DNA from 3 places in the Janthinobacterium sp. 17J80-10 genome. Region 3 is predicted to be linked to each of the others. Evidence: predicted binding sites of a transcription regulator. Region 3 holds the regulator's gene; each other region holds the start of a gene.
What was found. Region 3 encodes sigma-54, which starts transcription at its own class of promoters, with help from an activator protein. Its sites were predicted from a motif close to TGGCANGNAANCTGCTTT; they were not measured.
Positions count from the first base shown of each region.

Region 1: EKL02_RS13050 (beta-propeller fold lactonase family protein) is a predicted target of sigma-54. The motif match lies at 2,853-2,870, and genes of this name have one in related genera.
Region 2: EKL02_RS16255 (CmpA/NrtA family ABC transporter substrate-binding protein) is a predicted target of sigma-54. The motif match lies at 3,866-3,883, and genes of this name have one in related genera.

Region 1 covers NZ_CP035311.1:2,903,942-2,913,483, reverse strand. Annotated here, with positions in the region: gene EKL02_RS13055 (PQQ-dependent methanol/ethanol family dehydrogenase) at 7-1,764, shown strand; gene EKL02_RS13050 (beta-propeller fold lactonase family protein) at 1,859-2,821, opposite strand; gene pqqE (pyrroloquinoline quinone biosynthesis protein PqqE) at 2,939-4,120, opposite strand; gene pqqD (pyrroloquinoline quinone biosynthesis peptide chaperone PqqD) at 4,113-4,376, opposite strand; gene pqqC (pyrroloquinoline-quinone synthase PqqC) at 4,426-5,142, opposite strand; partial or broken gene pqqB (pyrroloquinoline quinone biosynthesis protein PqqB) at 5,139-6,067, opposite strand; gene pqqA (pyrroloquinoline quinone precursor peptide PqqA) at 6,151-6,225, opposite strand; gene EKL02_RS13020 (alpha/beta fold hydrolase) at 6,311-7,318, shown strand; gene EKL02_RS13015 (TonB-dependent receptor) at 7,336-9,542, opposite strand, start outside.
Region 2 covers NZ_CP035311.1:3,657,399-3,666,940, forward strand. Annotated here, with positions in the region: gene EKL02_RS16240 (ABC transporter ATP-binding protein) at 1-15, opposite strand, end outside; gene ntrB (nitrate ABC transporter permease) at 40-963, opposite strand; gene EKL02_RS16250 (CmpA/NrtA family ABC transporter substrate-binding protein) at 985-2,235, opposite strand; gene EKL02_RS16255 (CmpA/NrtA family ABC transporter substrate-binding protein) at 2,523-3,728, opposite strand; gene EKL02_RS16260 (ANTAR domain-containing protein) at 3,994-4,638, opposite strand; gene tsaD (tRNA (adenosine(37)-N6)-threonylcarbamoyltransferase complex transferase subunit TsaD) at 4,738-5,766, shown strand; gene EKL02_RS16270 (putative Na+/H+ antiporter) at 5,818-7,080, shown strand; gene plsY (glycerol-3-phosphate 1-O-acyltransferase PlsY) at 7,082-7,687, opposite strand; gene ybaK (Cys-tRNA(Pro) deacylase) at 7,725-8,216, opposite strand; gene EKL02_RS16285 (endonuclease/exonuclease/phosphatase family protein) at 8,275-9,264, shown strand; gene xerD (site-specific tyrosine recombinase XerD) at 9,282-9,542, opposite strand, start outside.
Region 3 covers NZ_CP035311.1:3,953,315-3,962,856, reverse strand. Annotated here, with positions in the region: partial or broken gene aroKB (bifunctional shikimate kinase/3-dehydroquinate synthase AroKB) at 1-793, shown strand, start outside; gene EKL02_RS17740 (deoxyguanosinetriphosphate triphosphohydrolase) at 795-1,931, shown strand; gene EKL02_RS17735 (enoyl-CoA hydratase/isomerase family protein) at 1,944-3,026, opposite strand; gene raiA (ribosome-associated translation inhibitor RaiA) at 3,094-3,450, opposite strand; gene EKL02_RS17725 (RNA polymerase factor sigma-54) at 3,553-5,028, opposite strand; gene lptB (LPS export ABC transporter ATP-binding protein) at 5,044-5,784, opposite strand; gene lptA (lipopolysaccharide transport periplasmic protein LptA) at 5,801-6,349, opposite strand; gene lptC (LPS export ABC transporter periplasmic protein LptC) at 6,388-6,987, opposite strand; gene EKL02_RS17705 (HAD family hydrolase) at 6,984-7,511, opposite strand; gene EKL02_RS17700 (KpsF/GutQ family sugar-phosphate isomerase) at 7,511-8,539, opposite strand; gene EKL02_RS17695 (monovalent cation:proton antiporter family protein) at 8,649-9,542, shown strand, end outside.

The DNA of each region.
Region 1 (9,542 bases), 1.0 Mb from region 3:
ATAGGTATGCAAAAGCAATTCAACATTTCCGTGATCGGCGCCGCGCTGGCGGTCTCGTTCGCGTCAGCCGCAGTACACGCCGCAGGCGTGACCGATGCGATGATTGAAAACGACGCCAAGGCGCCGAACAATGTGCTGTCCTGGGGTATGGGCCAGCAGGGCCAGCGTTTTTCGCCGCTGACCCAGATCAATTCCAAGACCGTCTCGAAACTGGTGCCGGCATGGTCGTTTTCGTTCGGCGGCGAAAAACAGCGCGGCCAGGAATCGCAGCCGGTCATCTACAACGGCAAGATGTTCGTCACCGCCTCCTACTCGCGGATCTATGCGCTGGATGTCAAGACTGGCGCCAAGCTGTGGAAATACGAGCACCGCCTGCCGGACGGCATCATGCCTTGCTGTGACGTCATCAACCGCGGCGCGGCGCTGTATGACAACCTGGTGATCTTCGCCACGCTCGACGCGCAACTGGTGGCCCTGAACCAGGATACCGGCGAAGTCGTCTGGAAGGAAAAGATCGACGACTACCACGCCGGCTATTCGGCTTCGGCAGCGCCGCTGATTGCCAAGGGCTTGCTCCTGACCGGTGTCTCCGGCGGTGAATTCGGCGTGATCGGCCGGGTCGAGGCGCGCAATCCGCGCACCGGCGAACTGGTCTGGGTACGGCCGATGGTCGAAGGCCACATGGGCTACAAGTACGACAAGGATGGCAAGGAAATCGAGAATGGCATTTCCGGCACCACCAACGCCACCTGGCCGGGCGACCTGTGGAAATCGGGCGGCGCTGCCACCTGGCTCGGCGGCACCTTTGATGCTTCCACCGGCCTGGCTTATTTCGGCACCGGCAATCCGGCGCCGTGGAACAGCCATCTGCGTCCCGGCGACAACCTGTATTCGGCCTCGACGGTGGCCATCGATGTCGCGACCGGCAAGATCAAGTGGCATTACCAGACCACGCCCAACGATGGCTGGGATTTTGATGGTGTCAATGAATTCATCACCTTCGACATGAATGGCAAGCGCATGGGCGGCAAGGCTGACCGCAATGGCTTTTTCTACGTGATCGATGCCAAGAATGGCAAATTGCAGAATGCTTTCCCGTTCGTCAACAAGATCACCTGGGCTTCCAGCATCGACCTGAAGACCGGCCGGCCAAACTTGATTCCGGAAGGCCGCCCGGGCGACCCGACCAAGGGACAGGATGGCAAGAAGGGCAAGACCGTGTTCTCGGCGCCATCTTTCCTGGGCGGCAAAAACCAGATGCCGATGGCGTATAGCCCGAAGACCAACCTGTTCTATGTGCCGGCCAACGAATGGGGCATGGATATCTGGAACGAGCCGGTCGCCTACAAGAAGGGCGCCGCCTATCTGGGCGCTGGCTTCACCATCAAGCCATTGAACGAAGACTATATCGGCGTCATGCGCGCGGTCGATCCGAAGAGCGGCAAGATTGTCTGGGAAGTCAAGAACAATGCGCCGCTGTGGGGGGGCGTGATGGCCACCGCTGGCGACCTGGTGTTCTACGGCACGCCGGAAGGCTTCCTGAAAGCAGTCGACGCCAAGACCGGCAAGGAAATGTGGAAGTTCCAGACCGGCTCCGGCGTGGTCGCGCCCCCGGTGACCTGGAAGGAAGGCGACACGCAGTACGTCGCAGTGGTGTCCGGTTGGGGCGGCGCCGTGCCGCTGTGGGGTGGCGAAGTCGCCAAGAAGGTGAACTTCCTCGAACAGGGCGGTTCGGTCTGGGTCTTCAAGCTGGCCGGCAAGTAATCAGAAGGAAGCAAGAAAAAACGGCAAAGAATTAGTCTCCCTGTCTCTTTAGACAGTTTGGGCCGGTGATTCGCATCACCGGCCCTTTTTTTACTTACCGGATGACCACGCCCCAGGGCAATTCGCCCACCGTGATCTCGGCAGTGACGCACCCGGTCCTGGTATCGATCACCGACACGCTGTTGGAGCGGCCGTTGGCGACATACAGCTTGTTGCCGTCGGGGGTCAGCGCCATGTTCCATGGGCGCTTGCCGACAGCGATGGTGTTGACCACCTTGTTGCTGGCGGTATCGATCACCATGACCGTGGCGTCGCGGCCGTTGGAGACATAGACTCGCTTGCCGCTGGGATGGACCGTGATCCCGTTGGCGCTCTTGCCGGCAGCAATCGTGGCGACGACCTTGCGGCTGGCGACGTCGATTGCATACACCGTGTCGGACAGTTCGCAGGCGACGTAGGCGCGACTGCCATCGGGCAAAAAGCCGATGCCGCGCGGGCGCCGGCCGACCGCGACCGACGCCACCTGGCGCTGCCTGGCGACGTCGATGATGTCGATCTGTTCGGCATCTTCGGCGCTGACGTAGAGCTCGCGGCCATCGGGGGAAAATACCGCATGCTCCGGGTTGTGCCCTTCGACCTTGATATCGGCGATGTGCGCGCCGCTGACGGCATCCTTGAGCGTGACGCTATTGCTTTCCTCGACGGCGGCGGCCACCAGCTTGCGGTTCGGCGAGAGGCTCACGCCTTCGGGCGATGCGCCCAGCGGCGCCTGCCGCAGCACGCGACGTTCGGCTGTATCGATCATCAGCAGCGCGCTGGCAGTGGCATCGGTGATGAACAGGGCACCCGAGGCAGTGTCGATGGCGATGCCGCGCGGCCGCTGGCCGGCCGCAATCTCGCCGACCACAGAATCGCTTGCAGTATCGATGACGCTGACCGTGCCGGATTTTTCATTCGGCACGTAGGCAAACGGCGCGGCCAGCGCCGGCGCGCATAACAGCGGCCAGGCCAGCTGCAGGGCTGCGGCCAGGCGCGGCAAGGTGGGGTGGAATGGCATGTCTGTCTCCTATGGTTGTGGAAACATGACAAATGCAATCGCCGTGCCAGAAGACTCTACGGCCGGCGCATTTCATCCACCGATGGACAGGCCCGGGCGACTGCGCCGCCAGCGCCGTCAGCCGGCGTTTTTTTCAGCCCCAAGACTGTTCCTCAGGGAGTTCGCATCGCTGCGAAACAGCAGCGGCTGCGGGTTGGCCGCCGCAGTCTTCGACTGCTGCGCCTGCAGGACGATGTTTTTGACCTGGTCATGGTGGGGCGACTTGGCGCACACCGGGTCGGCATTCTCGGCCGCGCCGGTCAGGGCCAGCGCCTGGCAGCGGCAGCCGCCAAAGTCCTTTTCTTTTTCGGGGCAGGTGCGGCACGGATCCTTCATCCACGAATCGCCGCGGTAGCGGTTGAAGGCGTCGCTGTCATACCAGATGGTGCGCAAGTCCTGCTGCGTCACATTGGGAAAATCAAAGCCGGGCAGCGACTTGGCCGCATGGCAGGGCAGCGCCGCGCCATCGGCTGCGACCGCAAGGAACACCGAGCCCCAGCCATTCATGCAAGCCTTTGGGCGCTCCTCGAAATAATCCGGCACCACGAACAGGATGCGCATTTGCGTGCCGATCTTCGCGCGATAGGCATTGACCACGCTTTCCGCGCGCTCCAGCTGCTCGCGCGTCGGCAAAAGCTGCGCGCGGTTTGCCAGCGCCCAGCCGTAGTACTGGGTATTGGCCAGTTCCAGGTATTCGACCCCCATTTCCAGCGCCATGTCGATGATGCGGCCGACATGGTCGAGGTTGTAGCGGTGCAGCACCACGTTCAGGACCATCGGGTAGTCGTATTGCTTGATCAATTTCGCCACGCGCGACTTCAGGTCGAAAGTCCTGGTGCTGGTCAGGAAATCGTTCATTTCGCGGGTCGAGTCCTGGAACGACAACTGGATGTGGTCGAGGCCGAGTTCCTTCATGTGCGCAATGCGCGCCTCGGTCAGGCCGATGCCGGACGTGATCAGGTTGGTGTAGTAGCCGAGCTGGTAGCCTTCGGCGATCAACTCTTCCAGGTCGTCGCGCAACAATGGCTCGCCGCCGGAAAAGCCGAGCTGCGCTGCGCCGAGCGCGCGTGCCTGGCGCATGACGTCGATCCACTGCGCAGTGCTCAGTTCATTGCGGTTCTCGGCATAGTTCAGCGGGTTGTAGCAGAACACGCAATGCAGCGGGCAACGGTAGGTCAGCTCGGCCAGCAGCCACAAGGGCGGCCTGACGGCTGCACTCTGTCCGGCGGCGCCGGCGTCGATTGCGTTGGCGCTAGACAAGCCAGCCTCGCTGGTGGGCCGATTGCAGGAAATCGTTGACTTGCCCGGAAAGTCCCGTGGTGGCAAAGGTCTGTTCCAGGTCGTCGACGATCCTGGGGATGTCGCGCGCGCCGTCACAGCGCTTCAGGATTTCAGCGGCGCTCTGGTTCAGCTTGACCATGCCCTCCGGGTAGAGCAAGACATAATTGTTTTGCGTCGGCTCCCATTGCAGGCGGAACAGCCGGGAGAGCTTGGGCGTGGCAGACAGGGCATTCATCATTCACCTTTCAGGCGTGGCAGGCAAGGCAACTAGGGTAAAACGCGCTTCACGGATACTCCAGTGCGATCGCGTCCGAGATCGACCACAGCACGTCGAGCTTGAATTGCAGGATTTCCAGCGCGCGCTGCTGTTGCGTGTGCGTCGTGAAATGGTCCAGCGTGACTTGCAAGCCGTGTACCACGTCGCGCTCGGCCAGCGAAATGCGGCTGCGGAAGTATTGCAATCCCGCCGGCTCGATCCACGGATAATGCTGCGGCCAGGTGGCAAGCCGGTCCTGGTGGATCTTCGGCGCGAACATTTCCGTCAGCGACGAGCACACCGCTTCCTGCCACGGCGCACTGCGCGCGAAATTGACATAGGCGTCGACCGCAAAGCGCACCCCCGGCACGACCAGCTTTTGCGACCACAGCAGGTCACGGTCGATGCCGACGGCTTCGCCCAGCCGGGACCAGGCTTCGATGCCGCCCGGGTTGTCCTCCCAGCCATCGTGGTCGAGGATGCGCAGCACCCACTTCCTGCGCGTTTCGCGGTCCGGGCAATTGGCGATGATGGCGCCATCCTTTTGCGGGATCTTGACCTGGTAGTAAAAGCGGTTGGCAACCCAGCCGCGTATCTGATCGGCGCTCAGGCGCCCTTCGCGCATGCTGACATTGAAGGGGTGGTGAATATGATAAGCCTCGCCCCTGTCGCGCAGGCGGCGCTCGAACTCGGCGCGGCTCCACGGCTGCCTGGCTTCAGTGTCATTCTGGATGGCGGTATTCATAATGAGATCTCCATGCCGTCGTAGGCAACCTCGATGCCGCGTTGGGCAAGGTCCGCGCATTCGACCGAATCCTCGTCGAGGATCGGATTGGTATTGTTGATGTGGATGAGAATCTTGCGCTGCCCGCCGATGGCGTCGAGCAGCTCGATCATGCCGCCGGCGCCGGACAGGGGCAGGTGGCCCATGTCGGCCGCCATTTTTTTCGAAAATCCCTGGCGGATCATTTCGTCGGCGGTCCAGAGCGTGCCGTCGACCAGCACGCAGTCGGCCTGTTGCATTGCGGCTTGCACATGCGGCTCGATCTGGCCAAGTCCCGGCGCATAGAACAGGCGCTTGCCGGTCGTGGTATCTTCGATCATGAGGCCGAGATTGTCGCCGGGCAGGGGCTGTTCGCGGTGCGGTGAATAGGGGGGGCCTTGCTCAGCAAGGCCAATGGTGTCAAACGGATGCCGTCAAGCGCCGGCACCTGGAAGGCATTGCTTTCCGCGTTGCCATCGCCGCCGACTGCGATCGGATGCCATTGCACGCCGCAGTAATGCGACAGGACCGGCACCAGTGGCAAGCCGTCGGTCAGGTCGTCCCACACTGAAGGTGTGCAGTACAGCGGGATCGGTGCGCCTTCGCGCAGCATCAGCAGTCCGGTGACATGGTCGATCTGGGCATCCATCAGCAGCACCGCCTTGATGCCGGTGTCGCGGGCGTGTCGTTTCGGCTGTAATGCCGGCGTTGCCCTGATTTGCGCCAGGATGTCGGGTGAGGCGTTGATCAGGAGCCAGTCGCTGCCATTGCTCGACACGGCGATGGATGATTGCGTGCGCGCCTGCGCCCGGATGGCGCCTGTGCGAACGCCTGCGCAATTTCGACAATTGCAATTCCACTGCGGGAAGCCGCCGCCGGCGGATGATCCCAGTACGATGATTTTCATGATGCGCCAGTCGGGACAGTATTCAGTGAATAATGCTGCCGGCACGGTCCGGCAGCTTGCCGAGCCGTGCCGTCGCCTGCGGATTAACGGTTGGCGATGTACATCGTGATTTCAAAGCCGAAGCGCAAGTCGGTGAATTCAGGCTTGGTCCATTGCATGGTGATCTCCTATGATTGATTGGTGTAGGTACATTTCTTGATTGCTTACGGCTGAATGACTTCTTGACCTCAACTGCTCGCAACCATGCCTATCAACGCAAATTCCATGCCGGCGCACATCAGGGCGCCATTTTGCGAAAGCCATATCGCGGTCGGCGGTGGCCATCGCCTGTATTGCGCCCAATATGGCGAACCGGGCGCGCCGGCGGCCGTGGTGCTGCATGGCGGCCCCGGCAGCGGTTGCAAGCCGGCGATGCTGGACTGGTTCGACCTGTCGCGCCAGCGCGTGGTGCTGCTCGATCAGCGCGGCGCCGGCAAGAGTGTGCCGCTGGGCGAAACCGCGCACAATCACACCGCGCACCTGGTTGAAGATATCGAACAGGTGCGCGTTCACCTGCGCATTCCGCGCTGGCTGGTGGTGGGCGGATCATGGGGCGCGACGCTCGGGTTGAGTTATGCCGGGCGCTATCCGGCGGCCGTGCACGGGCTGGTGCTGCGCGGTGCATTTCTGGCAAGCGCACGCGAGGTCCACCGTTTTTTTCAGTCCCTGCAAGCTGAAGTGCCTGATGCCTGGGCTCGCCTTACGGCCGGCTGGTCCGTGGCGCAACAGCGCAATGTGCTCCAATCTCTGACAGGCCTGTTACAAAACGGAACATGTGAACAGCGCAATGATGCAGCCCGCCGCTGGCACGATTATGAAGAAGCGATCATGCGCCGGATGATGGCTTCGGCTGCGCAAACGGGACAACTCGCGAATTCACGGACGGTGCCTGGCGGCCTAGGATCGACGCCGCCGGAAAGCGTTTTGGCGCAGACGATTACGAAGTACCGCTTGCAGGCGCATTACCTGTCGCAAGCCTGTTTCACCAGCGAACGCGCGCTGTTTCGATGCGCGCGACGCACTGCGCATATCCCGACCATCCTGATCCATGGCACGCATGATCTGGTCTGCCCGCCTGAAAATGCGCAACGCCTGAAGCGCTTCATGCCGCATGCCGACTTGCGCTGGGTGCAGGATGGCACGCATACGCCGGCCGACCCGAAGGTCCTCGCGGCGCTGCGCCTGGCAATCAGGGATGTGATGCAGAAGTAAGCGGGTATGCGCGGCGCCTAAAAGTGGTAACGCATGCCGACCTTGATCGAGCGCGGCGCACCGGGGGCGACGAAGCGGGCGTCGCCGGCGTCTTGTGCTGCTACATGCGGCTGCAGTAGTTGACCGTCGGGGAACATGTCTGCGCCGATCGCGCCATAGGTTTCATACTTGCGGTTGAATACATTCTGGACGCGCGCAAACAGTTCAAGTTGCTTGCTGCTGCGGTAACTGCCGCGCAGGTTGAAAACGGCATGCCCGCGGATGCGCCAGTCGGCAGTTTTCGGTGTGGCGCCTGCTTTCGGGTCGGTGCGCAAGCCATCTTCGTTGCCCTGCGTCGTCAGCGATGACACTGCGACCATTTCGCCGCCCAGCAGCCACGCCGGCGCCGGCTTCCAGTCCAGCGCAAGTTTCAGCGTATGGCGCGGCAAGCCGGCGATTGGCGTGCCAGGCACGACATTGATGGTGCGCTCGCCCGCAAACAGGCGGCCATTTGCATCGTAGGTGGCGTCGAGCAGGCTGTAATTCGCTTGCAGCGTGAACGCCTTCCACTCTTTGCGCGCCGAAAGATCCAGGCCCTGGTGGCGGGTGCGATCGAAGTTGGCAAAGTAGCCCAGTTGGGTCGAGCCGGCGCGCAGGAACAGGATATCGTCGCGGTTGATTGCGCGGTACAGCGAGGCCGACAGCGTCGCGCCGCCGGCTTGCCAGCGCACGCCAGCCTCGACGGTGCGTGACACCACCTGCTTCAGGTAAGGGTCCGACTGCAAGCCGGTGGGCAGGACGCACGCTTGCAGCGGATCGGCGCAGCCGAGCTCGATCACGGTTGGCACCCTGTTGCTTTGCGACACCCCGCCAAACACGGTCAAGCCGGGCGACAGCTTGTGCGTCAGGCCGATGGCCGGATTGAGCTTGCTGTAATTGAAAGTCTCCTTCGGCTGCAGGCCGTTCTGGCCCGTCAGCGTATTGGAGACGCGGGCGTGGTTCCAGCGCGCCGATGCCGTCAGGTGGGTCGCCGGCGCCAGCTGCCAGGTATCGGTGGCGTACAGTCCGAACGCCTGTGAACTGCCGGTGACGGACGACGACGCCACTTCCGGCGCCAGCGCGTCCGGCTGTACGCCGCGACCGGCGTCGAACCAGGCGTCTTGCCGGGTTTGCGCGAAACTGACGCGGCTCTGGTCGAGGCTGGCGCCGACAGCGAATTGATGGCGCCCGGTCTGGCGCGACAGGTTCAGGGCCAGGCCGGCGCTGGTCTGGCGGGTATGCGTGCGGTTCAATACCGCATTGTGCTGCGCCGCCCCTTGCGCCGCGGTAAAGCCGCAGTCGTCCGGCTCTGCCGCGCTGCCGTCGGCATTGAAGCCGTCTTCGCAATCTTCCGCATACGCTTCGTAATCGCCGTTGACGTCGCCGTTGAGCGTGTCGCGCCGGCTGCGGCGCACATAGGCCAGCGCCGACAGTTCGGTGTCATCATCGATCCAGTGACGCAGGTTGAAGGCTGCCTGCTGCAGTCGGTTGCGGGTTTGATCCGGGTGGGTGTAGGCCGCGCGCCGGTCGCTTTCATACAAGCCGTTCGCCAGCGTGCCATTGGCCCAGCGGTAGCTCGGCAAGAGGCCGTTGCCGATCAGCTTGCTTTCGCCATGCAGTGCCGAGATATCCCATTGGGTCTGGCCCGAATCGCGGCCGACCTTGGCGTACAGGTTGCCCATGCGTCCGGCCGAATGCTCGCGCCAGCCATTTTCGTCGAACAGGGTGGTGGCGACGAAGGCGTGCATGCCATTGTCGAAGCGCGCCCCGTAGCCGGCGTCGATGCGCTTTCTGGCATTACTGCCGTAGGAGATTTCGGCTTCCATGCCGGGATGGGTCCGGCCCGACTTGGTAGTGAAAGCCAGCGCGCCACCCAGCGTATTAAAGCCATACAAGGGGTTCGACCCCGGCACCAGCGTCAGGTCGGCGATCGCCGCCTCCGGCAGCATGTCCCAGTTGACCACGTCGCCGAACGGCTCGTTGACGCGCACGCCGTCGAGGTACACCGACAGGCCCTGGGCCGAGCCGAGGATCGGCGAAGCGCGAAAGCCGCGGAAGGTGATGTCGTTCTGAAACGGACTGCCCTGGACTTCGTTGACGTTGACGCCGGTCAGGCTGGTCGCCATGAAGTCGATCAGGTTGCCCGCCTGCGCCTGGCGCAGCGCGCCGGCGGACGCGGTCTGCACCGGATACGGCAGCAGGTCGC
Region 2 (9,542 bases), 300 kb from region 3:
GTTCAGCTTTTCCATGATGTTTTCCTTTTTGGGTGCAGGTCAGCTGCGTACTTCTTCGTAAGTGAACGCCTTGGCGATTGCGACCAGTGCCTGTTCCAGCAGCAGCCCCACCACGCCGATGGCGAAAATCGCGATGATGATGTGCGGCACGTTCAGGTTATTCCACTCATCCCAGACCCAGAAGCCGATCCCCACGCCACCGGTCAGCATTTCGGCGGCGACAATCACCAGCCAGGCCGTGCCAATCGACAGGCGCACGCCGGTCAGCATGTACGGCAGCACGGAAGGAAACAGGATCTTGGTGACGATCTTCCATTCAGACAGGTTCAGCACCCGCGCCACATTCATGTAATCCTGCGGCACGCGCTGCACGCCAACGGCCGTGTTGATGATCATCGGCCAGATCGAGCAGATGAAGATGGCCCAGATCGAGGCCGGGTTGGCGGCCTTAAAGACCAGCAGGCCGATCGGCAGCCAGGCCAGCGGCGACACCGGTTTCAGGATGCTGATAATGGGATTGAACATGCCCGACAAGAACTTGAAGCGCCCGATCATGAAGCCCATCGGAATGCCGACCAGCGCAGCCAGGCCGAAACCGGTGCCGACACGCTCCAGCGACATCAGGATGTTCCAGCCGATGCCCTGGTCGTTCGGACCGTTGCGGTAGAACGGATCTGAAAACAGCACGATCGCTGCCTTCAGCGTCACCAGCGGCGTCGGGATACCACTGCTTTTTGCGGCGACGATTTCCCAGATCAGGACCAGCAACGCCAGGCCGAGGATCGGCGGCAACACCGCCAGCAGGAAGGGCTTGAACGAGATTTTCCGGCCATTGCCCTGGACCGGTGCAGCAGCGAGAGTGGGCGCTTTTTCCGCAACGGCGGGCTTGACTGCCCTGGCGGGCGGCGATTCGGCAACCGGCGCTGCCGGCTCATTCATCAGGTTATTCATAACGGCACTCATGATGGCTCCAGATAATGTGAATTACGCTTTGATCTTGAAACTGTCGGCATACTTGGCCGGATTCTTGCCGTCCCAGACCACGCCGTCGATCATCTTGCTTGTCCGCATGACATCCTTGGGGATGCTGACCTTCATCGCCGAGGCCGCTTCCTTGTAAAGATCAATCTTGTTGATCTGCTTGGCCACACCAAGGTAGTCCGGATGGTCCTTGATCAGGCCCCAGCGCTTGTGCTGCGTCAGGAACCACATGCCGTCTGACAGGTACGGGAAGTTCACCTGGCCGTCGTTGAAAAACTTCATGTGGTTCGGGTCATCCCAGGTCTTGCCCAGGCCATTCTGGTAACGTCCCAGGATGCGCTGGTTGATCGCATCGACACTGGTATTGACGTAGGATTTCTGTGCCACGGTTTCGGCCATCTTCAGCTTGTTCTGCAAGCCGGCGTCGATCCACTTGCCAGCTTCGATGATGGCCATCATCACCGCGCGCGCAGTGTTCGGATACTTGCTGACGAATTCGGCGGTGGTGCCCAGGGTCTTCTCCGGGTGGTCTTTCCAGATATCCTGGGTGGTGACGGCAGTAATGCCAATGCCATCCATGATCGCGCGGTGCCCCCAAGGCTCGCCGACGCAGAAACCATCCATGTTACCGACGCGCATGTTGGCGACCATTTGCGGTGGCGGCACAGTGATGGCCTTGGCATCCTTGAATGGGTCGATGCCGGCCGACGCCAGCCAGTAATACAGCCACATGGCGTGGGTACCGGTCGGGAAAGTTTGCGCAAAGGTGTATTCGCGCTTTTCGTTTGCCATCACCTTGGCCAGCGAGGGGCCGTCGACAGCTCCCTTGTCGGCCAGCTTTTTCGACAGCGTAATGGCCTGGCCGTTATGGTTCAGGTTCATCAGGATTGCCATGTCCTTTTTCGGGCCAGATACGCCCAGATGCACGCCATAGATCAGGCCATACAGCACATGCGCCATGTCGAGCTCGCCATTGACCAGCTTGTCGCGCACGCCGGCCCAGGAAGCTTCCTTGGTTGGAATGATCTTGACGCCATACTTTTTGTCGAAACCGAGCACCGAGGCCATGACCACCGAGGCGCAGTCGGTCAGCGGAATAAAGCCGATCTTCACTTCTTCCTTTTCCGGCTTGTCAGAACCGGCCGCCCACACGCCGCCCGTGGCCAGGCCACCGAATGCGCCGGCGCTCATGACCGCGCCAGCCTTCAGGATGGAGCGGCGGGTGATATCTGTGCTGTCGTCTTTCTTTGTCATGCTGGTCTCCCTGGGAAGAAATGCAAACCTTAAAATCCAAATAAAAAAAGGCGCCCGGACCGTGCAGGGAAACCCTGCAAGATTCGGACACCTTTGTCCCGGATCCCTCCTGCCTTCGTTGGCAGGAAAGATCGTTGATTGCTGCACCAGCTTTGGCGCTTGCCTATTGCTATGCAATTGACGTGCCAGCCTGATCCATTACTTTTTCCTGCTTCGCCGCTTCACGAGCGACCGTTTTTTTGCGCCATTTTCGTGCGCCGCCTCAAAATGGCGCAGCAACTGGGTTCTCAGGCAGCGGCGGCAACCAGCCCGGCAAAGCTGATTGCAAAGCTATCCGCATAAGCGGCAGGCGCACTGCCATCCCAGGTAATGCCATCGATGAGGACGCTTTTGCGCATGGCATCGACAGGTACGGCCACATCCGCCATGGTGGCGGCCTCGCAGTAAAGGTCGATGCAATTGATCGCACGCGCCACACCCAGGTAATCCGGATGTTCCTTGAGCAGGCCCCAGCGCTTGTGCTGCGTCAGGAACCACATGCCATCCGACAGGTAAGGGAAATTCACTGCACCGTCCTGATGGAAGGCCATGCAGTTCGGATCTTCGCGGCTGCCGCCTGCGCCGTCGCTGTAAAGGCCAAGGATGCGCGGGCTGATGATATTGACCGAGGTATTGACATACGCCTTGGCGGCAATGGTCTCGGCGGCGCGCAGCTTGTTGGCCGGGGATGCATCGATCCAGCGGCAAGCTTCCAGCACGGCAGCCGTCAATGCGCGCGCGGTATTGGGGTAGCGGCGCACGAAATCGGCGCTGGCACCCAGCACTTTTTCCGGATGACCGGGCCAGATATCCTGGCTGGCGGCAGCGGTAATGCCGACATTGTCCGCGATGGCACGATGGTTCCATGGCTCGCCGGCGCAATAGCCGTCGATATTGCCAACGGCCATATTTGCCACCATCTGCGGCGGCGGCACCGTCACCAGACGTACATCACGCAGCGGATGAATGCCATGCGCAGCCAGCCAGTAATACAGCCACATGGCATGCGTGCCTGTAGGGAAGGTATGCGCAAAGGTATAGGCGCCGTAGCGGCGTGGCTCCTGCCGGATCAGCCGGGCCAGCCCCGCGCCGCCGAGAACACCCTTGCCGGCGACGTGGTTCGCAAGAGTGATCGCCTGGCCGTTGCGATTCAGGGTCATCAAGACTACCATGTCGCGCCGGCCGCACCCGATCCCCATGTGCACGCCGTATACGAGGCCATACAAGGCTTGCGCGGCATCCAGGTCGCCGCTTGTCAGCTTGTCGCGCACGCTGGCCCACGAAGCCTCGCGGGTTGGCACGATCTTGATGCCGTGCTTCCTGTCAAAGCCGAGAATGGCTGCCATCACCACCGGCGCGCAATCGGTCAGTGGCATGAACCCGACTCGCACCTCCTGCTTTTCCGGAGCACCGGCAATCCGGGCAGGTGCTTTGCCCAATCCATGTTCTGTCATTGCTGCTCCCACTGATAAGCTTGTGCGCGGACAAACAAAAAGGCGTCCGGTCAATGCGAGCGCAGCTCGATCGACCAGGACACCTTTGTCCCGGCTGCACCGCCCACATTGGCCGTGCAGCCATCTTCTCCAGGGTTAGTGCAATTGGCGTGCCAGCCGCAGAGCAGGCAATTCGGGCAAAACCCGGGCGAAACCAGGGAAATTGCGCACTTTTGCCGTGCACCGCATCAAACAAGGGCAATGACAATGGGGCAAAACGGCCGTCTCAACCCAGCAGATCGGCGACGTCGATGATGCGTTGGGCGAGGTCGGAAAGTTTGAGGTTCTTGTCCATGGCCAGGCGCCGCAGCTTGGCATAGGCCTCGGGTTCGCTCAGCTTGTGCCGCTCCATCAGCAGGCCCTTGGCGCGCTCGATGGTCTTGCGCTCGGCCAGCTTGAGCTTGGTATCGGAGAGCTCGGCGCGCAGCTTTTGCTCGGCATTGAAGCGCGCCAGCGCCACGTCGAGCACGGGCTTGACGCGTTCCGCATGCAGGCCGGCCACCACGTAGGCCGACACACCGGCATCCATGGCCGCCTCCATGCTGGACTTGTCGTCATCTTCGGTAAACAGGACGATCGGCCGGCGCGCCTCGCGGGTCGCCACCACCACGTGCTCGAGCACGTCGCGCGCATCCGACTCGGCGTCGATGATGATCATGTCCGGCTGCAGCTGGGCGACCCGTTCCGGCAGGTGCATATCGGCCGGGAACACGGCGATGATGTTGTAACCAGCTTCGAGCAAGCCAATACGCAGAGCGCGCGCGCGCTCTGCCGCCGCCCAGGCGGCGTCGTTGTGCTCGTCTTCCGGCGGCACGACGCTATTGACCACGACAATGCGCAGCGATCGGAGTTCGTTGGATGAAGCCTGCATCTTTATAAATTACCAATAACCAGTACAACAGGGGAAAGCCGATCCCGGCATAATACGCTACAATCGCACGCAAGAATCGCACCAACCTCACCTCTTCCCATGCTTGTCCTTGGCATCGAATCCTCCTGTGATGAAACTGGCGTTGCGTTGTATGACACACAACGCGGCTTGCTCGGTCACGCCCTCCATTCGCAGGTCGCGATGCACGAGGCCTATGGCGGCGTGGTGCCGGAGTTGGCCTCTCGCGACCATATCCGGCGCGCCCTGCCGCTGTTGGAGCAAGTGCTGGAGCAAAGCGCCGAGCCGCTGACCGCCATCGACGCCATCGCCTATACGCAGGGCCCGGGCCTGGCCGGCGCGCTGCTGGTCGGCGCCTCGGTTGCCTGCGGCCTGGCGCTGGCGCTGGACAAGCCCATCCTCGGCGTGCACCACCTGGAAGGCCATCTGCTGTCGCCGCTTTTGGCGAGCGATCCGCCGGAATTCCCCTTTGTCGCGCTGCTGGTGTCAGGCGGCCACACCCAGTTGATGCAGGTCGACGGCATCGGCCGCTATACCCTGCTGGGAGAAACCGTGGATGATGCCGCCGGTGAAGCCTTCGACAAGTCGGCCAAGCTGCTGGGCCTGGGCTATCCCGGCGGGCCGGCGATTTCACGCATGGCCGAGTTCGGCGACCCGACCGCCTACAAGCTGCCGCGTCCGATGCTGCACTCGAAGAACCTGGATTTCAGCTTTTCCGGCCTGAAGACGGCAGTGCTGACGCTGGTGAAAAAGCACCCGGCCAACATCTGCGAGCAGGACAAGGCCAACATTGCGCGCGCCTTCGTCGATGCCATCGTCGATGTGCTGGTAGCCAAATGCATCGACGCACTGAAGCAGACCGGCATGAAGCGGCTGGTGATCGCCGGCGGCGTCGGCGCCAATGCGCAATTGCGCGCCGCCCTCAACGCCGCCGCGCAAAAGAAGCGCTTCCGCGTGTTTTACCCGGAGCTGCAATTCTGCACCGACAATGGCGCCATGATCGCCTTCGCCGGCGCGCAACGACTGGCGCGCAATCCTGCTGCCGCCACGCGCGACTATGCGTTCCAGGTGCGTCCGCGCTGGCCGCTGGACGAGTTGCCGCCAGCCTGAGCACCACCTATCTATGGGACAATGGCGGTCTCGTTTTTCAGGGATATCGCCATGCCTTCAGCCGAGCTGATCCAGTATGCCGGCGCCGCGCTTTTCGCACTGGCGGTGCTGCATACGTTTTCCACGAAATTTTTCGACCATCTGTCGCATGCCCACCCGCGCCACGCAGGCCTGTTTCATTTGCTGGGCGAGGTCGAGGCGGTATTCGGCTTCTGGGCGATGGTGCTGATCCTGTTCATGGCGGCCACCGCCGACCTTAACACCGCCATCGGCTACCTGGAGCGGCAAAATCTCACAGAGCCATTGTTCGTATTCGTGATCCTGGTCATGGCCGGCACGCGTCCCATCCTGCACCTGGCGCGGCGCCTGGTCGACTGGATTGCGGCGGCGCTGCCGCTGGCGCCATCGCTGGCCTACTACGTGACTTGCCTGACGCTCGTGCCCCTGCTCGGTTCCATCATTACCGAGCCTGCCGCCATGACGCTGGCCGCGCTGCTGCTGCGCGACCGCTATTACAGCCAGCCGATCTCGCCGCGCCTCAAATATGCGACCCTGGCGGTACTGCTGGTGAATGTATCGATCGGCGGCGTGCTGACGCCTTATGCGGCACCACCGGTGCTGATGGTGGCGGCAAAATGGGGCTGGGACTTTTCCTTCATGCTGGCCATGTTCGGCTGGAAGGCCGTGCTGGCCGTTGTCATCAATGCCGCGGGCGCCGCCTGGCTGTTTCGCCGGGAACTGGCCGGGCTGGCAGTGCCTTCCACAAATGCGGACCAACAATCCATGCCGGCGCTGGTAATCACCATCCACCTGCTATTTCTGGCAGGCGTGGTATTTTTCAACCACCATCCGGTCGTATTCTTTGGCCTGTTCCTGTTCTTCCTCGGTTTCACCGAAGCCTACAAAAAATACCAGGACACGCTGATGCTGCGCGAAGGCTTGATGGTGGCGTTTTTCCTGGCCGGCCTGGTGATCCTGGGCAGCCAGCAGCAATGGTGGCTGCAGCCCCTCCTGGCCGGCATGGATGCGACCGTGCTCTTTTTCGGCGCCACGGCGCTCACCGCCATCACTGACAATGCTGCGCTGACTTACCTCGGTTCGCTGGTGGAAGGCCTATCCGATACGGCCAAGTACGCGCTGGTCGCGGGCGCCGTCGCTGGCGGCGGCCTGACCGTGATTGCCAATGCGCCGAATCCGGCAGGCTTTGCCATCCTCAAGGGCAGCTTTGATGAAGAATCCATCAGCCCGCTGGGCCTGTTCGCCTGCGCGCTGCCGCCAACCATCGTCGCGATGCTGTGCTTTTTGCTGCTGTAAATTATTTTTTCTTGCTGCCGATCCGGCTTTCCTTGCCGGCCAGCAGATTGCCAATGTTGGCACGGTGCCGGTAAAGCAGCAGCGCACTCATCGCCAGCACCGCCAGCAGAATTTCATCGACGCCGAACAGCAAGCCATAGTAGAACGGCGCAAATACCGCCGCAATCAATGCCGCCAGCGAAGAATAGCGGAAGGCATAGGCGACGATCAGCCAGGTCGCCAGCGTTGCCAGGCCCAGCCAGCCATTGATACCCAGCAGCACGCCCAACGCCGTGGCCACGCCCTTGCCGCCGACAAACTTAAAAAAGACCGGCCACAGGTGGCCGACGAATACCGCCAGCGCAACCAGGGCAATGCCGCCATCGCCGAGACCATACTGCGGCCCGAACACCTGCGCCAGCCATACCGCCAGCCAGCCCTTGAATGCATCGCCCAGCAATGTCAGTACTGCCGCGGCCTTGTTACCGCTGCGCAGGACATTGGTGGCGCCGGGATTTTTGGAACCGTAGGTGCGCGGATCGGCCAGGCCGAAGACGCGGCTGACCACCACGGCAAACGACAGGGAACCGATCAGGTAGGCCGCCAGCGCAAATAACAAAACAGTCATTATTTCTCCTTGAAACTTTGATTAATTCTTCAAGCGCTCAATCTTCGAGCGCGCAATTCACCGGCTTGGCTTGCAGGCACGCCAGCAGCACTTGCGGATCCAGTCCCACCAGGTAACCGCGCCGGCCGCCGTTGATGTAAATCTTTTCCAGCGCCAGGATACTTTGCTCCACATACACGGGCATCGCCTTGCGGGTGCCGAAGGGCGAAGTGCCGCCGACCAGGTAGCCGGAGTGGCGGTTGGCCACTTCCGGCTTGCAGGGCTCGACCGACTTGCAGCCAATTTGCCGCGCCAGGTTCTTGGTGGACACCTTGCGGTCGCCATGCATGAGCACGATCAACGGCTTTGCCGTCTCATCCTGCATCACCAGTGTCTTGACCACGCAGTGCTCGTCCACCCCCAGCGCACGCGAGGACACTCCCGTGCCGCCATGCTCTTCGTAGGTGTACGGATGCTCGCTGAAAGCAATGCCCTGGCGGCGCAGGAATTGTGTCGCCGGCGTTTCGGAAACGTGTTCTTTTTTTGCCATGCCGTGTTACGCTAAACCCGTTCGCAGATTGTTTCGCAGATTCAAACCGGGGGCTATTATGCAACAAGAAATCCGCTTTGCGACCTTCAATGTATGCAATCTGGCGCCGCCGGGCATGACTTTCTACGACAACCTGCCGCCGTACACCCCGGAAGAATACGAGGACAAGCTGAACTGGCTGGCGCGCAAGATCGATGAAATCGATGCCGATATCATCGGCTTCCAGGAAATCTTTTCGCAATCCTGCCTCAGGACCGTGCTGGCGCGCACGCGCAATTACCGCGAAGCCCTGCATGCCGGCTTCGACCCGGATCCGGCAATCGAACCACTCACGCCCAGCGTGGCACTGGTGTCGCGCTTGCCGTTCGCAGCGCCGCCCGCCGCTTTCCATGCCTTGCCGCCTGCCCTGCTGGCAAGCCTGGCCAAACTGGACAGTCCCCTGACGCGCTTCACCCGTCCCCTGCTGCACGTGCAGGTGCAGGCAACGCCGCAATTGACCGTCAATGTCCTGGTGGTGCACCTCAAATCCAAGCGCCCGGACTATCTCGACGGCGAGGATGTGGCCGATCCGGCGCTGTTCGACCTGGCGTCGCTGCGCTCGCTCTACCGGCGTGGCACCGAGGCGCTGGGCCTGCGCCATGTCGTCGACGCCCTGATGCCGCAAGGCGGCCATGCGCCGCTGGTGGTCATGGGCGACTTCAACGACATCGCCGAGGCGGTGACGACGCAGCTGGTCACCGGTGCCGGGCGGCCGCCGGCGGAGGTGGACAGTTTCGGCCGGCGCCTGTTCGACAGTTACCGCATCCAGGCACGGCGCGATTTTTCGCGCGATGTCGGCTACAGCCACATGCACGAAGGTGTCTTCAACACCATCGACCATATCCTCGTGTCGAAGGAATTCCATCCGGACTGGCCGGATGCGCCGGGCGCGGTAACGGAAGTGATGTACCTGAACGACCACGTGCAACTGAACAGTGCGCAAGCTTCCGATCATGGCGCGGTGCTGATGCGGCTGGCATTGACCGACAGGGCGGTACCGCTTCTCTGAGGCAGCTTGTCGCGCGTTCAGCCGCGCGGATGGTGTTGCGCGTGCAATTGCTTCAGGCGCTCGCGCGCCACATGCGTATAGATCTGGGTAGTGGAAATGTCGGCATGCCCCAGCAGCAATTGCACCACGCGCAGGTCGGCGCCATGGTTGAGCAAGTGCGTGGCGAAGGCGTGACGCAAGGTGTGCGGCGACAGCGGCGCATTGATGCCGGCCTTGAGGGCGTGCTTCTTGATCAGTATCCAGAACATTTGCCGCGTCATGGCGCCGCCACGGCCGGT
Region 3 (9,542 bases):
GACAACCTTGGTGGCGCTCGGTGGCGGCGTGATCGGCGACATGACAGGATTTGCCGCGGCCACGTACATGCGTGGCGTGCCTTTCGTGCAAGTGCCGACCACGCTGCTGGCGCAAGTGGATTCCTCGGTGGGCGGCAAGACCGGCATCAATCATCCGCTGGGCAAGAACATGATCGGCGCCTTTTACCAGCCGCAAGCCGTGATCGCCGATACCTTGACGCTGGATACCCTGGCGTCGCGCGAGCTATCGGCCGGCATGGCAGAAGTCATCAAGCATGGCGCAATTATCGATGCCGCGTTTTTCGACTGGATTGAAACGAACATCGCCAAGCTCATGGCGCGTGATGCCCATGCGATCGCCTATGCCATCCAGCGTTCGTGCGAGATCAAGGCAGACGTGGTGCGCCAGGACGAGCGGGAAGGCGGCTTGCGCGCCATCCTCAATTTCGGCCATACCTTCGGCCATGCAATCGAGGCGGGGCTTGGCTATGGCGAATGGCTGCATGGCGAAGCGGTCGGCTGTGGCATGGTCATGGCTGCAGAATTGTCGCAACGCCTGGGTTACATCGACGCTGCCGCAAAAGAGCGTATTGCGGCGCTGGTGCGCGCAGCAGGCTTGCCGGTGCGCGCACCTGACCTTGGCGCCGCGCGCTGGATCGAACTCATGCAAGTCGACAAGAAAAACGAGGCCGGGCAGATCAAGTTCATTCTTCTCAAGCCCCTGGGGACTGCCGTCATCACCACGGTGCCTCAGGAAATCCTGATTGAAAGCATCAACGCCTGCATCGGCTGACATGAATCTCGAAGCCTACCTCGCTCCCTATGCGGCACATTCCGCGACATCGCGAGGCAGGCGTTTCGCCGAATCGCCCGCCACCTCGCGTACCGAGTTCCAGCGCGATCGTGACCGCATCGTCCACTCCACCGCCTTTCGCCGCCTGGAATACAAGACCCAGGTGTTCGTCAATCATGAAGGCGACCTGTTCCGCACGCGCCTGACGCATAGCATTGAGGTGGCACAGATTGCCCGCTCGATCGCGCGCAATCTGCGCCTGAATGAAGACCTGGTTGAAGCGATTTCGCTGGCCCACGACCTCGGGCATACGCCGTTCGGCCACGCCGGGCAGGATGCCCTCAACGCCTGCATGGACCAATATGGCGGCTTCGAACACAACTTGCAGAGCCTGCGGGTGGTCGACAAGCTCGAAGAGCGCTATGGCGCATTCGATGGATTAAACCTGATGTTTGAAACGCGCGAAGGCGTTTTGAAGCACTGTTCCTCGCAGAATGCGCACATGCTGGGCGAGCTCGGGCAGCGATTCCTGGAAAAGAAGCAGCCAACCCTGGAAGCGCAACTGGCCAACCTCGCCGATGAAATCGCCTACAACAACCATGATATCGACGATGGCTTGCGCTCAGGCTTGCTGACCATCGAGCAGCTCGACGAAATCGATTTTTTCGCGCGCCATCGGCGCGAGGCGGAAGCTGCGTTTCCGGGTATCGGCGGGCGGCGGATGATCAACGAGACCGTGCGGCGGATGATCAATACCCTAATCGTCGACCTGATCAGCACTTCCGGACAAAAAATTCAGGATGCTGGCGTGCAAAGCCTCGAACAGGTGCGCAACGCGCCCGCACTCATCAGTTTTTCCGATGCCATGCGCAAGGAAGAGTTGCTGCTCAAACGTTTCCTGCGCGAGAACCTGTACCGGCATTACCAGGTCAACCGCATGACCAGCAAGGCCAAACGGATCGTGCGCGAGCTTTTCGAGACGTTCATGGCAGAGCCGCGCCTGCTGGCGCCGGACTACCAGGTGGCTGGCGGCGATCCGGCACGGCAGGCGCGCAAGGTTGCCGACTATATCGCAGGCATGACGGATCGCTACGCCATGCGCGAACACCGCCGCCTGTTCATGATCGACGAGATCTGAAGCCCGCGGCCTCTAGAGCCAAGTGCGCAACGGGTGCGCATGCGCCGGCCACGCAGGCTGGAAAAATCCTGCCACCATTTCTGCGCTGACGGCTTGCGGCGAGGGCGATCCCCATGCCGGGCACAAGTCCTTGTCGATCACGGCGGCACGGATGCCCTCGAAGGCCTCGCCCTGCTTGAAGCAGTGGCGCATCATCGAACGTTCCATGCGCAGGCACTCTTCGAATGTCATGCCGGCGCCCGCGCGCAACTGCCGCAAGGTCACGCACAGCATGAGCGGCGAGCGCTTTTGCATGGTTGCCAGGGTGGTCTGCGCAAACGCCGAGGCATCGCCGGCCAGCGAATCCATGATCGATGGCACGTCGTCAAAGGAAAAGTGGTGGTCGATGGCGTCACGCTGCCGTGCCAGTTCGCCGGTGTCGCCTGCAGAAAATTGCGCGGCAAAGTGGCGCACGTCCTGGTCGATATCGTTGCCGTCGCCTGTGCCCGCCAAGGCGTGCAGGTCCGCCAGCCGCTCCGCCGGAATAAACACATCCGCCAGCCCCGCATGCAGGGCATCGGCGGCGCCGACGGGATTGGCCGTCAGGGCCAGCCAGGTGCCGATCTGAGCCGGCGCACGCGACAGGAAATAACTTCCGCCGACGTCCGGAAACAGGCCAATATTCACTTCGGGCATGGCGAGCTTGCTGCGTTCAGTGACGATCCGCAGCCTTCCGGCTGAGTGGCACTGGGCAATGCCCATGCCGCCACCCATCACGATGCCATCCATGAGCACGATGTAGGGCTTGGGGTAGTGATGGATCAGCCGGTTAAGCGCATATTCCTCGGTAAAAAAATCCTCTATCAGGGCGCTGCCTTGCTGTGGCGTGGCTTGCCCGGACTGGTAAAAAAAACGGATATCGCCGCCGGCGCAAAAGGCTTTTTCACTATTGCTGTGGATGAACACCGCCTTGATTGCATCGTCATCGCGCCAGTCCAGCAGCGCGCGCGTCATGGCGCGCACCATTTCCAGTGACAGCGAGTTCAGTGCCTGCGGGCGGTTCAGGGTGAGCATGCCAGTGCGATGCTGGATGCGGGTCAGGATATGGTCGTTCATGATCGGGTAATAAAAAGGGCGCTTGGCGCGCCCCTGGTTACATTTGCAGAAGTTGATTGCGCCGGTTTTATTCTTCCGGTGCGGCCGTCATGGATTCCGGCAAGTGCTTGATGGCCTGGTGCTGGTGATCCTGGAGGATGGCCTTGTACTTGAGGACCTGACGGTCGAGTTTGTCGACCAGCCCATCGATTGCGGCATAAAGGTCATGCGCGATGGATTCCACATGGACATCCTTGCCCCGCATGCGCAAGGTGATTTCAGCCCGCTGGCGCTTGTCTTTCTCTGCAAGTTTGTCCACGGTGAGGATGACCGCAGCATCAATGACATGGTCGAAGTGGCGCCTGATGCGCTCCAGCTTGGCATGCACATATTCCCTGATAGGAGGGGTCAGTTCGAGATGATGTCCACTGATGGTCAGATTCATACAGCGCTCCTTAAAATAAGGTCACTGGCGGTTCACGGTCGACAAAGGCAAGTGCGTGTCGCCTGAACACAGCAACGAATACAACAAATACTGCAAGGACTACTACAAGGACTTGCGCAGGTTGACTGGCGGGATTTTCAAGGCTTCGCGGTACTTGGCCACAGTGCGCCGGGCAACGACCATGCCTTGCTCCCCCAGCATTTCTGCAATCTTGCTGTCAGAGAGGGGGTTCTTGGGGTCTTCAGCTCCTATCAATTGTTTGATCAACGCCCGTATCGCCGTTGATGAAGCTTCGCCGCCGGCTTCTGTGGCGACATGGCTGCCGAAGAAATACTTCAGCTCAAACATGCCATGCGGCGTCAGCATGTACTTCTGCGTTGTTACACGAGAAATAGTACTCTCGTGTAAACCTAGTGTATCAGCTATTTCGCGCAAGACAAGAGGGCGCATGGCGACGGCGCCATGCGAAAAGAAATTGCGTTGTCGCTCCACAATGGCTTGAGAAACCCGCAGGATCGTGTCGAAGCGCTGGCGCATGTTCTTGATGAGCCATTTTGCTTCCTGCAATTGCGAAGTGAGTGAGCCCTCACCCTTGTTTTGCTTGAGGATATTCGCGTACAAGGCATTCACGCGAAGCCGGGGCATCACATCATGATTGAGCATGACTTGCCAGCCGTTCTTGCCGCGCTTGACGATTACGTCCGGCACGACATAGTCGGCGGCATCGCTGGCAAAGACAGCCCCGGGATGGGGGTTGCACTGGCGGATGATGCACTGTGCTTCGCGCAAATCCTCGTCATCGCAATCGAGCAGTTTCTTGAGCTTGTTGAAGTCGCGCTGCGCAAACAGGCCGAGGTGCTTTTCGACGATGGTCAGCGCCATGCGTCGTGTCACCATCGGCACTTTCGGCATGCGCCGGATTTGCAGTGCGAGGCATTCACCGGCGTCGCGCGCGCCGACGCCGGCCGGCTCGAAACTTTGCACCAGTTTCAGGGCGATGGCCAATTCTTCCGGATCGATTTCCAGCTCGGCAGGCAAGCGCGCATGAATTTCCTCGAGCGGCTCTTCCAGGTAGCCATTGTTGTCAATGGCGTCGATGATCAATTCCATCAGGGCGCGATCACGCGTCTCATGGCTGGTCAGGCGCATCTGTTCCAGCAGGTGTTCGCGCAACGTGATGTGGTGCGCTTCCAGTTGCGGACGTGAGTCGTCGTCTTCAGGGTTCTTGCCGGTGCGGGCGACATCGTCGAAACTCCAGTCGGCCTCGCCATTGCCGCCATCCGCCGCCTCGCCGCCTTCTGCGCCTTCATAGGCAGTTTCGCCATCGGCCGCCGGCGCATCTTCGGCGGCGGACTTTTCCGCCGGGCTGCTGGTCTGGTTGATGGCGCCATCGGCAAGCAGGCGCACCGAATGGTCGAGCGGATCGTCAACGCGCTCGAGCATGGGATTGTCAGCCAGGATATGTTCCAGTTCCTGCTGCAATTCCAGCGTCGACAATTGCAGCAGCCGGATCGACTGCTGCAACTGCGGCGTCAATGCCAGATGCTGCGATACGCGTAGCTGAAGTGACTGTTTCATGGCGATGCCGCTTGCTTACATCCTGAAATGTTCGCCAAGATAGACCCGGCGCACCGACTCGTTGGCGATGATGTCATCCGGGCGGCCACTGGCCAGCACGACACCCTGGTTAATGATATAGGCGCGATCACAAATGCCCAGCGTTTCACGCACATTATGGTCGGTGATCAGCACGCCAATCCCGCGTTCCTTGAGAAAGCGCACGATGCGCTGGATTTCGATCACGGCAATCGGGTCGACACCGGCAAAGGGTTCGTCCAGCAACACGAAGCGCGGGCTGGTTGCGAGTGCCCGGGCGATTTCTACGCGACGGCGCTCGCCGCCGGAAAGCGACAGGGCCTGGCTGTCGCGCAGCTTTTCAATCTGCAGCTCTGCCAGCAACAGGTCGAGCTTTTCTTCGATAACCGCTTTCGACAATGGCTTGCCATCATCGCGCTGCAGTTCCAGCACGGCACGGATATTTTCCGCCACCGTCAACTTGCGAAAAACCGAGGCTTCCTGGGGTAGGTAGGACAGGCCGAGGTTGGCACGCCGGTGAATCGGCAAGCGGGAAATGCTCACCTCGTTGAGCTCGATATCGCCCGCATCCGACGGCACCAGGCCGACGATCATGTAAAAAGCGGTGGTCTTGCCGGCACCATTAGGGCCAAGCAAGCCGACCACTTCGCCGCTGCCCACTTCCAGAGAAACGTCGCGCAATACCTGGCGCGCGCCATAGCTTTTCTGTAATCCGCGGGCAAGAAGTTTGCTGCTCATGCTGATCATTCCTGGTTCATTTCTTGGCTTCGTTGCGCGGTTGAATGACCGCCTTGACACGTCCGGCGCCGGGTTTGCTGCTATCGGAGGAGGTGTTGTTGACAGCGAAAAATTCCGTGCGATTATCATAAGAAATGAATTCGCCCTCGACCTCGTCGGTGACCTTGGTGCCTTCGAGGCGGCGCATTTTGGCCTTGGAAAACAGTTTTGCGACATCGGCCTTGTTGTCGTATTCAATGCGTTCTGCTTCACCCTCAATCCACAGGTTCGCGCCACCGTCGCGCTTTTGCCGGAAGCTGGCCGGTTTGCCCTGGCCTGCGTGCAGGGTGGCAAACTGGTATCCCGCAGGATCCTGCGTTACCACCATCTTGTGCGCTTTCATGATGAGCGTGCCGCGGGTCAGGACGACGTCGCCGGTAAAGGTATTGACCTGGCGGACATCATCGTAAGCCATCTGGTTGGCTTCGACATTGGTGGGTTTGTCAGCATCGGCTTTTTCAGCATAGGCAATGCCGGTCGCCAGCATATTGAGCGCAAACAGCGATAAGAAGAAAAATCGTTTCATGGGAAAGAAATCCAGTGATGCATTGGAAATGACTTGCTTCATTGTGTCATTCGGGGTTGCAAGGTGCCACGAACCTTGCTTGCCAGGCTAAATTCTCCCGTCGCGTGGTTGGCAAACATGCCGGTACCGTACAAAACGGTGGTGCCGGAAACAAGTTCCACTGGGCGGTCGGTTTTCATGGTGTCGTCATCCGGCAGTACGAGCATATATTCCGAGATCAGGCGCAAATGCCGCGAGCTTGTTGATGCGGGGCGTTCCATTTTCACGTTGTTAAACAGGCGCACCTGGCTCATGTCACTGTTGGCCAGTGCCCGTTCGGCCACGATCGTGGTCGTCGGACGTTTTGCGCTCAGGGCTTTCATGACCGGACGGGCAATTTCATAGGAATCGTCCTGCGGGTTATGCGTCATGCGTTCGCCGGCAATGTGATAACGGGCTTCGCCGGTTTTCGCCAGCCTGACAAAATTAAAGCGCTCGACGTAATAGTCGGGTTCGGTGCGCTGCACCGCAGGCAGACTGTCTTCAATGCCGCGCCGCATGACGTCGAGCAGCCAGAAACTGCCGAGCGCCAGCAATGCGGCGAGCGCCAGCACCAGCCCAAGCTGGAAGCGGTTGGCCGCGGCGCGCCGGTCTTTCATGCCAGGTAGGGCGCGAGCGCCGCTTCGTAATTGCCTTGGGCATGCAAAATGAAATCGCACAGTTCGCGCGCAGCGCCGTCGCCACCGGCCGCCTTGGTAATGAAATGCACGCGGCTTTTCACTTCGGGATGAGCATTGGGCACGCTGGCGGCAAAACCGACGCGCAACAGGATCGGCAAGTCGATCACGTCATCGCCGACAAAGCCGCAAGCTTCTGGCGCAATGCCTGTCTTGTCGAGCAATTGCTCGAAGGCGGCGCGCTTGTCGTGCACGCCCTGGAATACATGGGTGATGCCGAGATCACTGGCCCGGCGTACCACCAGCGCTGACTGGCGCGCACTGATGATGGCAGTGGCCACGCCGGATTGCTGCAGCAGCTTGATGCCATGGCCGTCCAGGACGTTGAACGTCTTGATGACTTCGCCTTCCGGGCCATAGTGCAGGCTGCCGTCGGTGAGGATGCCGTCGACATCGAAAATCATCAGCCTGATTCGTGCTGCGCGCGCGCTTGCCTGGTGTTCCATCAGATTACCTTGGCTCGTGTCAGGTCGTGGATGTGGAGCGCGCCGACCAGCTTGCCATCGGTGTCGGTGACCAGCAACTGGTTGATCAGGAACTGCTCCATGATCTGGGCGGCATCCGCCGCCAGCTGGTCAGGGCCGATCGTGCGCGGATTGGCATGCATGACGTCGGCGATTTTCAGCTTGCTGAAATCCTGTGTGTGTTCGAGCATGCGGCGCAAGTCGCCGTCGGTGAAGACGCCGATCGGGCGGAAGGCATCATCGACGACGGCGGTCATGGCCATGCCTTTCTGGCTGATTTCCATCAGTGCGGCCGACAGCGACAGTCCTCCGGTCACGGCGGGAACCGCAGCACCGCTACGCATGACGTCGCGCACATGGGTCAAAAGTCGGCGGCCGAGCGCGCCGCCGGGATGCGAGCGGGCGAAATCCTCTTCGCGGAAGCCGCGCGCATCCAGCAGCGCCACGGCCAAGGCGTCGCCCAGGGCGAGGGTGGCGGTGGTGCTGGCGGTTGGCGCCAGGTTCAGCGGGCAGGCTTCCTTGTCCACTGCGACATTCAAGTGCACATTGGCCAGTTGCGCCAGGGTCGAGCCGGGCTTGCCGGTCATGGCGACCATTTTTGCGCCCATGCGCTTGATCAGGGGCACGATGTCGAGCAATTCGGCGGTTTCGCCGGAATTGGAAATGGCGACGAAGGCGTCTTGCGCGGTGACCATGCCAAGGTCGCCATGCGCGGCTTCGCCCGGATGGACAAACAGCGCGGGCGTGCCAGTTGATGCCAGCGTGGCGGCAATCTTGCGGGCGATGTGGCCGGATTTTCCCATGCCGGAGACAACGACGCGGCCCTTGCATTCAAGAAGCAACTTGAGCGCATCGGTAAAGTGCTGGCTTCCCTCGCCGGCAAAGCGCTGTTTCAAAGCAAGAATGGCATCGGCTTCGATTTGCAGCGTTTCGCGCGCCAGGTTCAAGGCATGGGCGGCACTATTTTCGTCAAAAATTTTCGTCAAGGTTTTTTCATCGGTTACACTCATGGGAGAAGTATAAACGAAATAGGCAAGCAAAAAACCTGCCAGAAATAAACAAACCGCCCCTCTTGAGTTAACACAATGGCAGCATCTTCGCTGCCGCTTCCTTGAAAACATGTCGTCGGCGCTTGAATTAACCTTGTTGTTGCTGGGCTCTGCAGTCCTGGCTGTCGTGGCTTTTCGCAGCCTCAATTTGCCGCCCATGCTGGGTTACCTGGTGGTGGGCATCCTCCTGGGGCCCCATGCCTTTGGCCTTGCCAAGGAGAGCCCGGCCACGCATACCCTGGGCGAGCTGGGTGTCGTATTCCTGATGTTTTCGATCGGGCTGGAATTTTCCCTGCCCAAGTTGTCTTCCATGCGGCGCACGGTATTTGGCCTGGGCCTGGCGCAGGTCGGCCTGACCACGGTCGTGGTGATGGGCTGTGGCTGGCTGTTGGCCTGGGCCTTGCCGCAACTTGCGGATATCAGCTGGCCAGCAGCGTTCGCCTTGGGCGCGGCGCTGGCGATGTCGTCTACGGCCATTGTTTCCAAGCTGCTGGCCGAACGGCTTGAACTGGAAAGCGCCCACGGGCGCAACATCATGGGGGTGCTGCTGTTCCAGGACCTGGCGTTCGTGCCGTTGCTGATCCTGGTGCCGGCACTGGCGCGGCCTGGCGAGGGTTTGCTGGTCACACTGGGCTGGGCGGCGCTGAAGGCGGTGATGGTCCTGGTACTGCTGCTGGTGATCGGCCAGAAGTTGACGCGCGCCTGGTTCCGCGTGGTGGTCAAGCGCCGCTCGCAGGAATTATTCATGCTGAATCTGCTGCTGGTGACGCTCGGGGTGGCGTGGATTACAGACAAAGCCGGCCTGTCGCTGGCGTTGGGCGCCTTCGTTGTCGGCATGCTGATTTCGGAAACAGAATTCAAGTACCAGGTGGAAGAGGACATCAAGCCGTTCCGGGATGTGCTGCTGGGACTGTTTTTTGTCACCATCGGCATGCTGCTCAATGTCCGCCTGGTGATTGAATAC